DNA from 2 places in the Oceanobacillus sp. MO10714A genome. Region 2 is predicted to be linked to the other one. Evidence: riboswitches for the same ligand, from Rfam matches in the RefSeq annotation. Region 2 holds a riboswitch; the other holds the start of a gene.
The links. A riboswitch is a leader RNA that binds a small molecule or an ion and turns the genes downstream of it on or off. The one in region 2 is predicted to bind lysine.

Region 1: another riboswitch for lysine. It lies ahead of SPD53_RS15775 (Na+/H+ antiporter NhaC family protein); the one in region 2 lies ahead of dapA (4-hydroxy-tetrahydrodipicolinate synthase).

Annotation. Positions count from the first base shown of each region.
Region 1 covers NZ_JAXHDC010000041.1:13,421-21,121, reverse strand. Annotated here, with positions in the region: gene SPD53_RS15790 (bifunctional metallophosphatase/5'-nucleotidase) at 1-1,195, shown strand, start outside; gene SPD53_RS15785 (YunC family protein) at 1,264-1,572, shown strand; gene yunB (sporulation protein YunB) at 1,631-2,410, shown strand; lysine riboswitch at 2,453-2,628, shown strand; gene SPD53_RS15775 (Na+/H+ antiporter NhaC family protein) at 2,766-4,319, shown strand; gene SPD53_RS15770 (sodium-dependent transporter) at 4,557-6,101, shown strand; gene SPD53_RS15765 (methionine/alanine import family NSS transporter small subunit) at 6,101-6,208, shown strand; gene SPD53_RS15760 (M23 family metallopeptidase) at 6,248-7,210, opposite strand; gene SPD53_RS15755 (YhcN/YlaJ family sporulation lipoprotein) at 7,216-7,701, opposite strand, start outside.
Region 2 covers NZ_JAXHDC010000035.1:7,759-15,459, reverse strand. Annotated here, with positions in the region: gene SPD53_RS14730 (PcsB-like coiled-coil domain-containing protein) at 1-1,031, opposite strand, end outside; gene dapA (4-hydroxy-tetrahydrodipicolinate synthase) at 1,402-2,292, opposite strand; lysine riboswitch at 2,387-2,568, opposite strand; gene rocF (arginase) at 2,836-3,738, opposite strand; gene SPD53_RS14715 (ornithine--oxo-acid transaminase) at 4,091-5,290, opposite strand; gene uraA (uracil permease) at 5,586-6,845, opposite strand; gene SPD53_RS14705 (DUF2512 family protein) at 7,191-7,616, shown strand; gene trmB (tRNA (guanosine(46)-N7)-methyltransferase TrmB) at 7,696-7,701, opposite strand, start outside.

The DNA of each region.
Region 1 (7,701 bases), on a different contig from region 2:
CGAGGTCGGTTATGATGTCATCACACTTGGGAACAACGAAGGGATTACACTATCCCATGATGATTTATATCATTTATACGACGGGGCGGAATTTGAAGTTGTCTGTGCGAACTTGAAGCATAAAGAACATAATCCACCTGCATGGCTGCACGATACTCGAATTATCCAGACGGAATCGGGAGTACGGATCGGAATGATCGGGCTTACTGCTCCGTTCAATGCTTTTTACGGGCTACTCGGCTGGTACCTAACTTCCCCCTTTGAAGAGTTGGAAAAACAGCTGGCCTCTTTAAAGAAAGAAGCGGATATTATCATTCTTCTATCCCATTTAGGAATTAGTGAAGATGAAGCGATTGCGCGGAAATTCCCGGATATCGACGTTATTATTGGAGGGCATACTCACCATCTGTTGCGGACCGGTGAATATGTGAACAACAGTCTTCTCACTGCTGCTGGCAAGCATTGTATGTATGTTGGCGAAGTTATCTTAACATATGATCATGATAAAAAGGAGCTCATCCAAAAAGAGGCTTATACAACAGATGTATCAAGCTATCCCGAAGATGAAGATACGAGAGGGCTGCTTACTGAATTGGAAAAAGAAGCTTCTGGAATATTGGGAACAGAAGTTGTTTATCTAGAAGAAGGGTTTCAAGCGGACTGGTTTAGCGATGTGCCGATGATGCAAGATTTGACGGAAACAGTACGGAAATGGACGGATGCTGATGCATCTTTGTTGAATGCTGGACTTCTGCTTGACGGCTTGCCAAAAGGAATGGTCACTTACGGTGATATCCACCGGATTTGTCCGCATCCGATCAACCCAGTTGTCGTGCATTTGAGGGGAGATGAATTGATTGAAGTGATCCGTGCTTCCTTGAAGAAAGATTTCATGGAGATTCAATTGAAAGGATTCGGTTTCCGCGGGAAAGTCATTGGCAGAATGCTTTTTGCTGGGTTATCCATATCTACGACACTACGGGCGAACGGAACGGAAGCAGTGACTGGGGTAACGTTCTGTGATGGTTCAGCTGTGGAAAAGCAGAAAACATATCGCATTGCTACTGCCGATACATTTACTTTCGGTCGCCTTCTCCCTGAAATTGCCAAATCAGAAATGAAACAATATTTCCTACCTGAATTTTTAAGGGATTTATTACTCGATACGTTAAGAAATAAAACACCGCAGCCTTAAGATGCCGATTGTGACAGAGGAGCCTGCTTTTGCATACTTTATTATGTAACTAAAGGAGGCATCCGGAGATGATTACTGTTAATCCAATTGAAATTGAAGGGATGCAGTTCACAGCAGTAAGTGTCGAACTGCCAAAGACGACATTACTCACGGTTTCAAACGAAGTCGGCTATATTATGTGTGCTGCACTGGATGTGGATATTTTCAATGAGATTCCGAAGTTGCGGGAAAGGGAGGTAATTGCAGGGAGAGCGATAGGCGTGCGGACGATTGACCAATTACTCGCTGCTCCACTCGAGAAAATTACGGATGCATCGAAAGAATACGGCTGGAGAGAAGGAATGACGGGAAGGGAGGCTCTTCTTCTTATTTCATAAGTTTAGCACGTCTAACCCCTTGCATCGTTGCATAAGCATGATGTGAGGGGGTTTTTACATGCGGAAGAGACGTATCCCTAGAAAATTTGGCTCACCTCCAGCGCAAATCATATTGATACTTACAGTCATTATCTTTACGATATCGATTCTTGTGAGCATTATGGTTATCGATAAGGGAATTAAGCCAACGTTAATGGAAATTGCAACGGAAAAGACGAATGAATTCGCTACCCGGGCGATTAATCGTGCAGTTAGTTTCACGGAGGACTATAATTTTTCAGATATAGCGAATATTACATATGATAATAATGGAAATGTTGCCGCTTATTCCGTGGATCCAGCAGCTATGAGTGAAATAACTCGGAATGCAACCAATCGGGTAGAGGAATACTTTCACCGTTTAAATCGGGGAGATCCGATCTTCCATGATGATGAAGAGCCTTTCCCGTATGAGGAAGGGGCAACGGATCGTATTAATGATGATCCTACCCTAGTAGAAATCCCTTTAGGGCAAGTTACAGGGAACACCGTTTTAGCCAATCTCGGACCGAAAGTACCGATTAATTTGGAAGTGATTGGCACAGTGCGAACCAATATTACAAGGGAACAGACAGAGTTCGGTATTAACGGGGTATGGATTTCCTTTTATTTGGATGTGGAAGCAGATGTACAAGTCATTATTCCATTCACTTCGGAAGTGACGACAGTAACTGCAGAAATCTATATTGATGGGGGTGCAATACTTGGAGATGTACCTGATTTTTATGGAGGCAATTCCGGTCCATCGATTGCCGTCCCAAGGAATGAAATCGGCCGGGACTTGCAGAATGCGGAATAATCTAGTATAGTAGGTTCAGAATTGAATAGTCGCCTTTTTGATCGGTGAGGTAGAGGTGCGAGTAATATGAGTAGCCAACAGGAGAATGACAACGTTGAATGTTAGTGAAAGGATTGTTTGCCGAAGCGTAATAAGCGTCAACTTATTATTTGCTGGTATGTCTTTGAATAAGGGGCATACTGTCATGCTAATACATTGCATGGAGAACTACTGATCGAAATGGAGGATAACGTATATTGTTAAAGGAACAATGATGGGTTATTTTCTATCATTGTTTTTTTATGTGAATATGTACCTTCCATTCGTTCAACTTGTACTCTATGCTATGAAATTTTTAAAATGGAGGAAAGACGAAATGGTAGGTACTTTTTATTCCCTTATTCCTGCACTTGTAATGCTCGTGCTCGTCATTGTCACGAAACGGATTCTGCTTTCTTTAGGGGCAGGAATTGTTATGGGTGCTTTTTTCATACATGAATTCAACATACTAGATTCCTTGCAGGAAGTATGGCTCGTATTCTATGAAATATTTGTGGTAGATGGTTCCCTTAACGTTGATAATCTATTCTTACTTGCATTCCTGCTCTTATTGGGAATTATGACGGCCTTTCTTCAAGGATCCGGTGGTAGTCGGGCGTTTGGAGAATGGATGTTAAAACATGTAAAGACTCGTACAGGTGCAAAGTTAATGACAGGAGTTCTCGGTGTTATTATTTTTATCGATGATTACTTTGCCAGTTTAGCAGTTGGACAAATTGCCAGGCCGGTAACAGATCGGCACAACATATCCCGTGCGAAATTGGCCTATTTGATTGACTCTACTGCTGCTCCAATGACTGTGCTTTCGCCAATCTCCAGTTGGGGTGCATTTATTATTGGATTGTTAAGCTCCATTTTTGTAGCAAATGGTATCACGGGTATTCAGCCAATGGAAGCTTTCATTAAAATGATTCCAATGAATTTATACGCCTTGTCAGCAATCTTACTTGTGTTCCTTGTTTCTTATTTGAAAATGGATATCGGAAAGATGCGGGTACATGAGAAGCGCGCAATGAAAACAGGTGAATTGATCGATCCAACTAATAGTAAGGTCCCTGGTGACTTAGGTGATACGGTTGAGGCCCATCCAAAAGGAAAAGTCTATCATTTGATTTTACCCATTGTTGTGCTTGTCGTAGCGACTGTATCAATGATGCTAATTACAGGTGCAATCGCAACAGAAGGTAAGGTAACCATCCTTTCTATGTTTGCTAATACTGACGTGAATCTGTCTCTCTTGATTGGGGGAGCAATTGCGGTCTTGCTTGGACTTATTCTACATGTGATGCATGATCCGCCAAAAGCAAACATCGGGAATATTTTTGTCCAAGGAATGAAATCGATGTTGCCTGCGATTTATATACTAATACTCGCATGGATGATAGGATCGATTATTTCATCCCTTGAAACGGGAACATATTTAGCAGAGTTGCTTCATGGAGCAAATGTTAGTTCGATGTACTTACCTGTGTTGTTCTTTATTATTTCCGGTTTAATGGCACTCGCAACCGGTACTTCTTGGGGAACATTTACCATTATGCTTGCTATTGGTGCTGAAGTTGTGATGGTGATTGATCCTGTACTATTACTTCCAACACTTGGAGCTGTACTAGCTGGGTCCGTGTTTGGGGACCATTGTTCACCGATATCTGACACGACCATTCTTTCTGCAACAGGAGCGGGTGCAAATCATATTGATCACGTTTTAACGCAGCTGCCATATGCACTGCTTGCTGCTGGTGTGTCGGCGTTAGGATTCTTGTTGATGGGTGTGTTGGATATGATAGTTCTGCCACTAATCATTACATTAGGATTGATTGTAATTATCGGATTTATCATCCACCGCAATAATACAATGAGAGAAGCCTAATAAAGTGAAACTCATTCAGTGGGGTATTACAGACCGTTAAAAAGCATATCCTTTTTCTATATGAAAAGGGATATGCTTTTTTAATTGAAAATACGTCTAAATAGGAAGGTATCGCAATATCTATAAGAATACATCATGTTTTATAAGAATGGAGGTGGAATACGGATGTAAATGTAAGAATATTATAAAAATGATGTACTAGCACTCATAATCGTAGTGAAAAAGGAGGGTACAAAAATGAAGGCGCGTTCAGAGTGGGGAACAAGGGCTGGTTTTATTTTAGCGGCAGTTGGATCGGCGATTGGTTTGGGGAATATTTGGCGGTTTCCAGCAGTAGCGTATGAAAACGGTGGTGGTGCATTTTTCATCCCGTATTTATTTGCGCTGTTAACAGCTGGGATTCCCATTCTCATTATGGAGTTCACAATGGGGCACCGCTATCGGGGTTCTGCACCGTTAACGTTCAGGAGAATGAATAAGAAAACTGAATTTATCGGTTGGTGGGGCGTGCTTGTTGCATTTATCATTTCGACTTACTACTCTGTCATTATTGCATGGGCAATTTCTTACTCCTATTTCTCATTATCTCTTGCTTGGGGGGATGATACGGGAGGGTTTTTATTCGGTGAGTATTTAAAGCTTGCTGAAAGTCCAGGTCAGATAGGAAGTATGGTTCCAGGTGTACTATTCCCGCTGCTTATTGTTTGGGCGCTTGTCTTGTTCGTGTTGTACCGCGGTGTTAGTAAAGGTATTGAACTAGCCAATCGAATTTTTATTCCAGCACTTGTCGTTGTGTTTCTCATCATTGTAGTACGTGCGGTGACATTGCCTGGAGCGTTAAGTGGATTGGATGCTTTTTTTAGACCTGATTTTAGTCAAATTTTATCCCCTGATGTCTGGATTGCTGCATACGGGCAAATTTTCTTCAGTTTATCCATCGCATTTGCCATAATGATCACTTATTCTAGCTATCTGTCGAGAAAATCAGACATTACAAACAATGCATTTATTGTAGGATTTGGGAACTCTGGATTTGAATTATTAGCCGGGATTGGTGTATTCGGTATTCTTGGATTTATGGCAACACAGGCTGGGGTGTCCATTGATGAAGTTGTTGATGGTGGAGTTGGACTTGCGTTTGTTGCTTTTCCAGCAATTATTAATGAGTTTCCTGCCATGAATGAACTATTTGGACTCCTGTTTTTTATATCTTTGACATTGGCTGGTTTAACCTCACTTTTATCCATTACAGAAACCTATGTTGCAGGAATGGTGGATAAATTCAATGTATCCCGTAAGAAAGCTGTCCTCTTCGGTGGAGGGGTTGCAGCGATTGTTTCCTTGCTCTATGCTTCTCAAGGCGGTTTATTCTTCCTTGATGTTGTTGATTACTTCATTAACCAATTCGGTGTCGCTTTACTTGGATTAGTGGAAGTTGTTCTGATTGCATGGATTTTACGGAAATTGAAAACGTTAAAAGACCATGCAAACCCCATTTCAGACATTCAGCTCGGTTCGTGGTGGACGATTAGTTTAGCAGTTATTACACCAATTGTGATGGGGTATATGATGTTTGGTTTATTCAAGCAAAATCTGCTGAAATTATTTGATAATCCTACCGGGAACTATGAAGGGTATACGGATACGTTTATATTCTTTGGAGGCTGGGTTGTTGCTGCAGCAGCACTGATAATTGGGATACTACTCTCCTTGACGAAATGGAAGGCAAACGTTGAAGTTAACAAAGATGAGAACTATTATGACGACGAGGAGGCAAGATAATGAGTGCTTCAGCAATCATAGTGATGATTATTGGAATTATTATTCTATGGGGAGGATTAGCGGCAAGTATATGGCACGCATTCCGTGATAAAGGAAAAATGAATTAAAACTAAAGAGGTTGGAGAGCAAGCGCTCTTCCAACCTCTTTAGTTTTTCGCCATCTGTTCCCATCTTCTTAAATAAGGATAAGGGTCAAAGGACCATTCTTTATAGCCGTCGTCTTTGTACATGCCGTAATGCAAATGGGGCGGGAATTTACCGGACGTACCTGGTGGGCCATATCCACTTGACCCGACACTGCCAAGAACATCACCCGGCTGTACGACTGTTCCGATTTCAATGGCATCGTTAAAGCCACTCAAATGAGCGTAATAATGATAAATATTATAAATGTCGCGTATCCCTATCCGCCAGCCGCCAAATCGGTTCCAACCCATAATTTCTACAACTCCATATGTTGTGGACTTGATCGGCGTTCCATAGTCTGCGAAAATGTCTGTACCTTCATGAATCCGAAGCCCGCCGTATCCGCGCCTATCTCCCCACGTATTCCGATAACTGTAATTATAATTTATATCCACGGGAAAATCCCGGTCTGTCAAATTGATTTCATTAAATGTTTGGAAAACTTTGGCGGTGTTCATAATTGATTTAACCGTTAAGTCTCGTTCATAAAGCTTCCATAATCCAATTTTAATATCATCCCTTGTAGGACCTTCTTGAAGCAACAACATAGCAAGTGTATAGAGAACATCTTCTTCTTGTTCAGGACTTGCCAAGCCATCGCCGTTTCCATCCAATCCGATACCATTAAATAACTTGATAATATCTGGATTCGAATTTTTCGGATAGTTTCCTATCCCATACCAGCTTTCTTCATCAAATGTAATGGAAATAAGTGGCTCATCTTCAGTAGCCGTTTCCTTATTCCGTTCGTAATTGTCAATGGCAGCGAAATAATACCAAGGTATGTGCGAGATTGCTTCCGTCTTCCGGTATAGGGCCATTCGTTCTGTATGAATTGAAGCTTCCTCCGCCTGAATTACTGACCCACTTAAGCAAAATAGGAAGAAGATAAAGCTATATATCGTGAGCCGTCTGGAGAACAAGCTTATTACCTCCAATCTTGTTCGTCATGATCTGCTTTGATTTCCTCAATAACTCGTTCGATTACTTGGAGATCGTCTTTATTATTCATCTGCTCTCTATGCAGGCTATGGATAACATCCATATGATTAGGTTCATCGGTTGTATATATTTTATAGAAACTTGGAAGGAGTGAACGAGCAGTCTTACCTGCAATCTCTGCGGCTAGATTTGCATCGAGATTATCACGTTTCTCAAAGGCTATGATAACCTCCTTATCTGTAACGAGGGAAGCTGCTTCATTGAAATTGCCGCTTTGGAGGATTGTTCTCGTAATCATATCCGCTAATTGTTCCCGATCAAAGTTGATTTCGTTGTTATCATCTTGTACAGCGAGATCCTCTTTCGTATATCTGACATAGCCCAACTTGGCCCGACGCTCTTCATTCACCGCCTCCCCACGATTATTGGGATTCAGTATTTCCAATTGTTCATTAGTGTTTTCCGTTTGGCC
Region 2 (7,701 bases):
GTTACACCAGAACAGCCGTTACAGTCTGCTGTATAAGCGGTAGATGTAACTGTGAATGACTTATTATCAGGTTCGCTTGGCTTTGGTGTAGGTTTCGATTCCGGTTTATTTACAGCCGGTTCTTCCTTTTTCACCTGAACCGGTTTGCTTTCTTTCTGTTCCTCTTTCTTCTCTACTGTTTTCGTTTTAACCACTGCAGCTTGGGCTTGTTCTTCCTGTTTCGCTTTCTCAGCAGCTGCTCGTTTAATCTCTTCTTGGCGCTCACGTTCTGCTGCTTCTGCTGCAGCAATTTCTTTTTTCACTGTATCTTCCATTGTTTTTAAACGTGTATCTTCCCCTTCTAATTGCTCGACATAAGCAACTAGTTCCTCACGCTTATCATTTAAAGACGCTTTAACCGTCTCTTGTTGCTGCTTTTCCTGTTCAATCTGTGCACGTTCCGCTTCTTGCGCTTCATGCATTTGGTCTAAATCATTCAGCTTCTCAAGTGTTGAGTGCTGATGCGCTTCGACAAGTTCCATATCATCTTCAAGCTGTTCCATCAACATCGCATCTGAATCCATTACTTGATTGACAGCAGTTACGCGGCTAATGAAGTCTCCAAAGCTCTGAGAGTCAAAGATCACTTCAATATAATTAATTAGCCCGCCTGATTTCTGGTAGGATGATGCTCTTGTTTTCAACAAGTCAAAGCGTTCTTCAATACTTGCATTTAATCGATCGATTTCTGCTTGGAGGGTGTGAATCTCTTCTTTCGTAGTTTCAATCTCATATGTAATTTCCTCCACTTTTGCCTCTTTCTCTTGAAGAAGGTCTTCTAACCGATTGACTTCCTCGTTCAATGCTTTCATATCGTCATAAAGTTCATTGATTTTCTGTTCCCCAGCTGATAAGTTGTTCTGGATTTCTTTTCTTTCTTGTTGGATCTCCTCTAAATCACCCTTGCCACTAGCATGGACTTGTAAATGAAAGGTGCCTTGGATAAATAATAGAGAAGCTATCAAGGTGACGATTGTTAGCTTTTTCCTCAACCTTTTTCCCCCATTTCCATAGATTTCTAATTCGCAATCTATGGTTGCAGTATAACATCCAATCGTAACAAAAAGATTATGCTTAGATTACAATTAGATTTCAGGAGAAGTTTACATTGAAACAAAGGGGGAAGTACCCTTGCAGATGTTAATAACGCGATTCATTTCGCGGGCGCCTGGGACTGCGATTACTCGTACCACCGAAGAGTGTTTACACTAGCAAAACCAGCAGTCGCAGCAATGTACAAACTGTGACTCCGAGGCTAGTGCTAACAATTATAGTTATCCTCAGCATCTTCACTTAATAATTCTTTAACCGAGTTAAAAAGCTAAGGAAAAATAAATTCTCCTTAGCTTTAACATATTTCTATTAATTTTCTACAGTATTTGCTTGGAAGTTTGCTAGGGTTTGCGTGAGATTTGCTTTTTCTTCATCTGGTAATGGGATGAGTGGTAAGCGAACACTTCCAACGGGTACGTTGATTTCATTTAATGCTTCTTTTACCGGTGATGGGCTTGGAGCCTGGAATAAGGCTTTTACAACCGGCACGATGCGACGGTGGATTCCAGCAGCTTCTGTAACGTTACCATCAAGGAAGTTTTGGACCATCGCTCGCATATCTTTCCCAATCACATGAGCTGCGACCGATACAACGCCCGTTCCACCAACAGATAGAATTGGTAACGTCATGCCGTCATCCCCGCTATATACACTGAAGTCATCTCCAGTTTCTTCAATGATCTGAGATACTGCATCAAGATCTCCGCTCGCTTCTTTTACAGAGACGATGTTATCAACTTGGGACAAGCGGATAATCGTTTCAGGAGTCATGTTGACAGAAGATCTTCCTGGAATATTGTAAAGCATGACTGGTAAAGATGTGGACGCTGCAATTTGGCTGAAATGTTGATATAATCCCTCTTGAGAAGGTTTATTATAATAAGGTACGACAAGCATAATTCCATCGACGCCAATCGATTCAACTTCTCTTGTCAGTTCAATGGAGGCTCTTGTATTATTCGTGCCTGTTCCGGCAAGTACCGGTACTCTGCCATTTACTTCTTTCACTACATATTTAAATAGTTTAACCTTTTCTCTCGTCGTTAATGTCGGTGATTCACCGGTTGTCCCGGCCACAACTAAACCATCAGTTCCTGTATCGAGTAAATGTTCAATTAGCTTCGACGTTCTACCATAATCTACTTCTCCGTGTTCATCAAAAGGTGTCACCATTGCTGTTAGTAATCTACCAAAATACATTTATTTCACATCCCTTTCTTTTTTACCATCAATAAAAGCAAAAAAGCAATAACGGTTTGGGCCGCTATTGCTTTTCGAACGATGGATTGTTCTTTCGCTTGATAGCTCCCCATATAGTTGCCTATATGACAGATCTATACCTATTCGATACAGACCCAGCATCCGGAATTAATGAGCTTCCTTCTGCTTCGGCAATTCCCCCTTTCCATATGGTTCACTGGGTCTCATTCACCCTCCACATATGTACTAATGGTCACTGCAACCTCTATCCTTACTTTATCGTTTATAAAATAAGAGATATTTAATTGTTTTCACTACTATAACAAAGACTGTAAGAAATAACAAGTAACAGCAGCTCTTTACTACTATATTTATGTTATTTGCACCCTAACCGTGCATCTTTTACACAAGGAAACATCATTTAGTTATTTTTTCCTCACCAAATGTTCGTTAAATTAATCAAGCGCTTATTGACTGTTGAATCTCCGACCTGGGATTTACGAGTATTCTGATGTTACAATGGGAATCTTACAGCCAGTCACTCTAGGATAGGATTCGTTCACCAAATAACGATCCAATTAAGTCGACTGCTAATGTCCCCGTTTTATTTCGCTCATCAAGAATTGGATTGACCTCTACAAATTCAGCTGATGTAATTTTACCAGTTTCCGCAAGCATCTCCATTGCAAGATGTGCCTCACGGAACGTTACCCCGCCTGGAACTGGAGTGCCGACACCCGGTGCGTCCAAGGGATCTATTGCATCGAGGTCAAAGGAAAGATGCACCCCGTCTACCCCCTGCTCTTCGAAGTATTGATTCGTATCTTCAATAATCTGAGGCATGCCGATTCGATCAATTTCATGCATCGTGTACACGTTGATTCCTTTTTCTTTAATAAAATCTTTTTCACCAGGATCTAGGTCACGCGCACCGATGATAATAACATTTTCTGGTTTTACTTTTGGAGAATATCCACCAATTTCAGTGAGCCTTTCTTCGCCATAGCCTAACGATGCCGCAAGCGGCATACCATGGATATTTCCGGATGGAGACGTCTCAGGAGTATTCAGATCCCCGTGGGCGTCATACCATATAAGGCCAAGATTTTTATAAGATTTAGCTACCCCTGCTAATGTACCAATAGCCATACTATGGTCACCGCCTAAAATAAGCGGAAAAGAATCTTTTTGAATTACTTCTTCAATCTGGATCATTAACTGTTCACTTGCTTTATAAACCGCTTCCAAGTTTCTGATTCCAGTTTTCGGATCTGTCTTTAGTTTATCTCTACCAATCTGGATATCTCCTAAATCTTTAACGGTGTATCCCCTATTCTCAAGCCTTTCTATGATACCGGCATAGCGAATTGCACTGGGGCCCATATCGACTCCACGCCGTAATTGTCCAAGATCGATCGGCATTCCGATAATTGATATATTTCTCATGTGAAAAACCTCCAGTTGCCTTTTAAATATGTAATAACGAATCTCGTGTACCTATATATATATATTTTTATATATATTTTCAAAATATAAGAAACTATAAATAAAAATGCTGCGATAACTTAGGTATCCGGGGCTAGCCACGTCCGGCTCCAGCGTCCAGCAACTATCAAACTTCACACTCCTCCAATCGATAAGTCAACATCAACTCACTATCGTTCGTTGTGTTTCCTTTATCTCATTCCGGAGTGCTCCAGTTTGTACGTTGCTAAACGGGCGCTTCCGCCTTTGTTCAAATATAACTGGAACATAACCAGTCACACATTCGTTATGTTCCAGCCTAGTGAAAATTTCTCTATTTACTTAATACGTTATGAATGCGTTCTAGTGCCCAGTCTAGGTTTTCTTTGGTGATTATTAATGGCGGTGCGAAACGAATTGTATTCTCGTGGGTCTCTTTACAGAGAATTCCCTCTTCTTTCAGTGTCTCACAGAATCCCCGGACAGGGTGGTTAAACTCGACACCGATAAAGAGTCCTCGCGCCCGCACTTCCACTAAATCTGGATTATCGATTTTTCGTAATTCTTCAGCGAAATATTTACCAAGCTGAAGAGATTTCGTTACAAGATCCTCTTCCTCGATGACATCAATCGAAGCGATAGAAACCGCACAAGCAAGTGGATTACCACCAAATGTGGAACCGTGGGAACCAGGCGTAAATACATCCATGATTTCTTTGTTCGCAGCAATCGCAGAGACCGGCATAACACCACCGCCAAGCGCTTTACCCATGACATAAATATCCGGTTCTACACCTTCCCATTCACAGGCAAACATCTTCCCTGTCCGGGCTAAACCAGTTTGTACTTCATCAGCTATAAACAATACATTATTCTCATCACAGATCTTACGGATTTCATGTAAATAACCTTCTGGTGGTATAATAATCCCTGCTTCCCCTTGGATAGGTTCAACGATAATCGCTGCTGTGTTTGGGGTAATTGCTTTGCGAATAGCTTCCACTTCACCAAAAGCAACCTTTATAATCCCTGGTACAAATGGTCCAAAGTTTTTTGTTGCTGTTTCATCATTAGACAAAGAAATGGAATTGATCGAACGGCCATGGAAGTTACCCCTTGCAGCAATAATTTCTGCCTGATTATCCTGCACACCTTTTACTTCATAGGCCCAGCGCCGTGCAGCTTTGATTGCTGTCTCAACGGCTTCCACCCCAGTATTCATCGGTAAAACTTTATCTTTGCCGGTTAATTTCGCAATTCGTTCCGTCAACCTACCAAGAATATCATTATGAAATGCTCTAGAAGTCAGTGTTACTCGATCTGCCTGATCTTTTAATGCTTGAATAATTTTTGGGTGGCGGTGCCCTTGGTTCAGAGCGGAATATGCACTCAACATATCCAAATACTCATTACCTTCCGGGTCTTTCACCCATACCCCTTCCGCTTCAGAAATCACAATTGGGAGTGGATGGTAGTTATTTGCACCATACTGCTCCGTTTGTGAAATAATATCATCCGTTGTTTTTATCGTCATAACCCTTTTCCCCCTTATGTACTTTCATACTTCATTTAAAATATTGATTTGTTTGATTATAACATAAAACGAAACTTCAGTGGAATTTTTCGACTAAAATCTACTTTTACTGACATTGCGACAAGCACCGCGTTTTCAGTCGTGCTCTATTCCATAACTCTACGGACGATTCATCTTGATAGATCGTCTAGCTTCAGCTTTTGATATAGAAAAAGAAGTCAGAACATAATAATTCTGACTTCCTAAAGCGAAACTTCATTCAGTGGGGGGATTACAGACCGTTAATCCATAAACCTTATTCATTAGATAATTTTAATACATCGAGCAGTCTGAAAAAGATGCTTATGATAATCGCGACGATTGTTGCAAGGCCCATGCCTGTCAATGCAACCGAACCAATATTGATACTTGCACCACTGATCCCAATTCCAAGCACGATACACGTTAAAATGACATTTTGAGAATTATTATAATCAATCTGTGCTTCAACGAGCATTCTTAACCCGCTAACCGCGATGATTCCAAAGAGCAGTAAGGAAATACCGCCCATTACCGGTGTCGGGATGGATGATATTAATGCTGCAAGTTTTCCACAGAATGATAGAATAATTGCAGTAATTGCCGCTCCACCAATTATCCAAGTGGAGTATACTCTTGTTATTGCGAGTACTCCAATATTCTCACCGTACGTTGTGTTTGGGGTGGAACCGAATAAACTCGATATCATTGTTGAAATACCGTTACCTAATAGGGATCGGTCTAAGCCCGGGTCTTTCACTAGGTCTCTCTTCACGATATTCCCTGTCACAACTAAGTGACCAATATGTTCCGGGATTAAAACGAGTGCTGCTGGTAAAATAATTAAAATATCTGCCCAGTTAAACTCGATTTTGTAATATGTCGGCATTTGAATCCAAGCTGCTTCTTTCACCGCTGTATAATCAACAATACCGTATATAGTCGCAATGATATATCCAGTTACGATTCCCAGTAAAATCGGAATGATTTTTAAAAAGCCGCGCATTGTTACCCAGTAGATGATTGTCGCACCAAGTGTAAGTAAAGCAACCGTAATCGCTGTCGTGTCTCTCGATTCGTCTTGAGCAGCGATCAGTCCTGCCATATCCGCAGCTGTTGGCACAAGCTCCAGGCCAATTACTGCAACAATCGCTCCCATTGCAGCCGGTGGAAATATAAAGTCAATCCAAGACGTTCCGGCAAACTTAACGATTAAACCGATAAGGACAAGCACTGCACCTACAACGAAGAATCCACCAAGGGCCGCCCCGTATCCGCCACCTTGTGTCAAGACGACTGTAACCGGCGAGATAAATGCAAAACTTGAACCTAAATAAGCAGGAATCTTTCCTTTTGTAATAAAGATATATAATAACGTTCCAAATCCATTCATTAATAGAATCGTTGCTGGGTCAACTCCGAACAAAATTGGTACAAGCACGGTTGAACCAAACATGGCAAACAAATGCTGTAGGCTTAATGGCAGACTCTGCATAAAGGGTAATCGTTCATCGACGCCAATTTCTTGTTGTTTCATTTTCCTTCTCCTCGTATTTTATTTTTCTAGCGAAAGGTGTTTTTTTAAATTGTTGCATAAAAAAACACCTTGCCTTTATCAGCAAGGTGCAGATTTTTAGCGCATGGATATTTCCACGCCACTATAGTCGCTCTCTTCGAACAACTAAATTCCGCATCACCTTGCCAACCTCACAGGGTTGACTTAAAGGCAACTAATTATTTTCACTACTAATAATTATGACAAATAATGACCTATAAAGTCAAGTACTTTTTTAAAACTCGATTATTCGTGTATAAAAAGCTATAACCAGCTAAATACTAACTTTATATAATCAAGAAGCGAGGGGTTATTAAATTGGTACATATGAAAGCATTGGGCATTAAATGGGTTTACACAGCGATTATCCTGTCATCACTTCTCTCCGTGTTTGGATCAGTTACACTTGGTCATTTAATTATCCTTTCACTCTTGTTGACAGGAGTTGCTTATCTAGCGGACATTCTTATCCTTCCAGCAATTGGCATGCTCGCATCAGCTATCGTTGACTTCGGCATTTCATTTCTCGTCGTTTGGCTATTTTCTGGAATGTATGTTGGCCAAACAACAGCTTTAGTAGCCATTTCGTTGGCGATTGCTTATTTCTTTACATTTTGCGAAGCACTCTTTCATATATATATGAAAGAGCGAATACTACCGAGAAGGGAAGCGACTATTATCCCGTTTCCTGCAATGCGATATCAAACGGAGGCAAGTGAGGAAATTTATCCTGAGAAAGATAAAAAAGATTAATGATATTTATCACAAAATCATTTCATATAAACCGCACATCCCGCTATATACAATAAGAAAGGGGATATGCGGTTTTTACTTATCT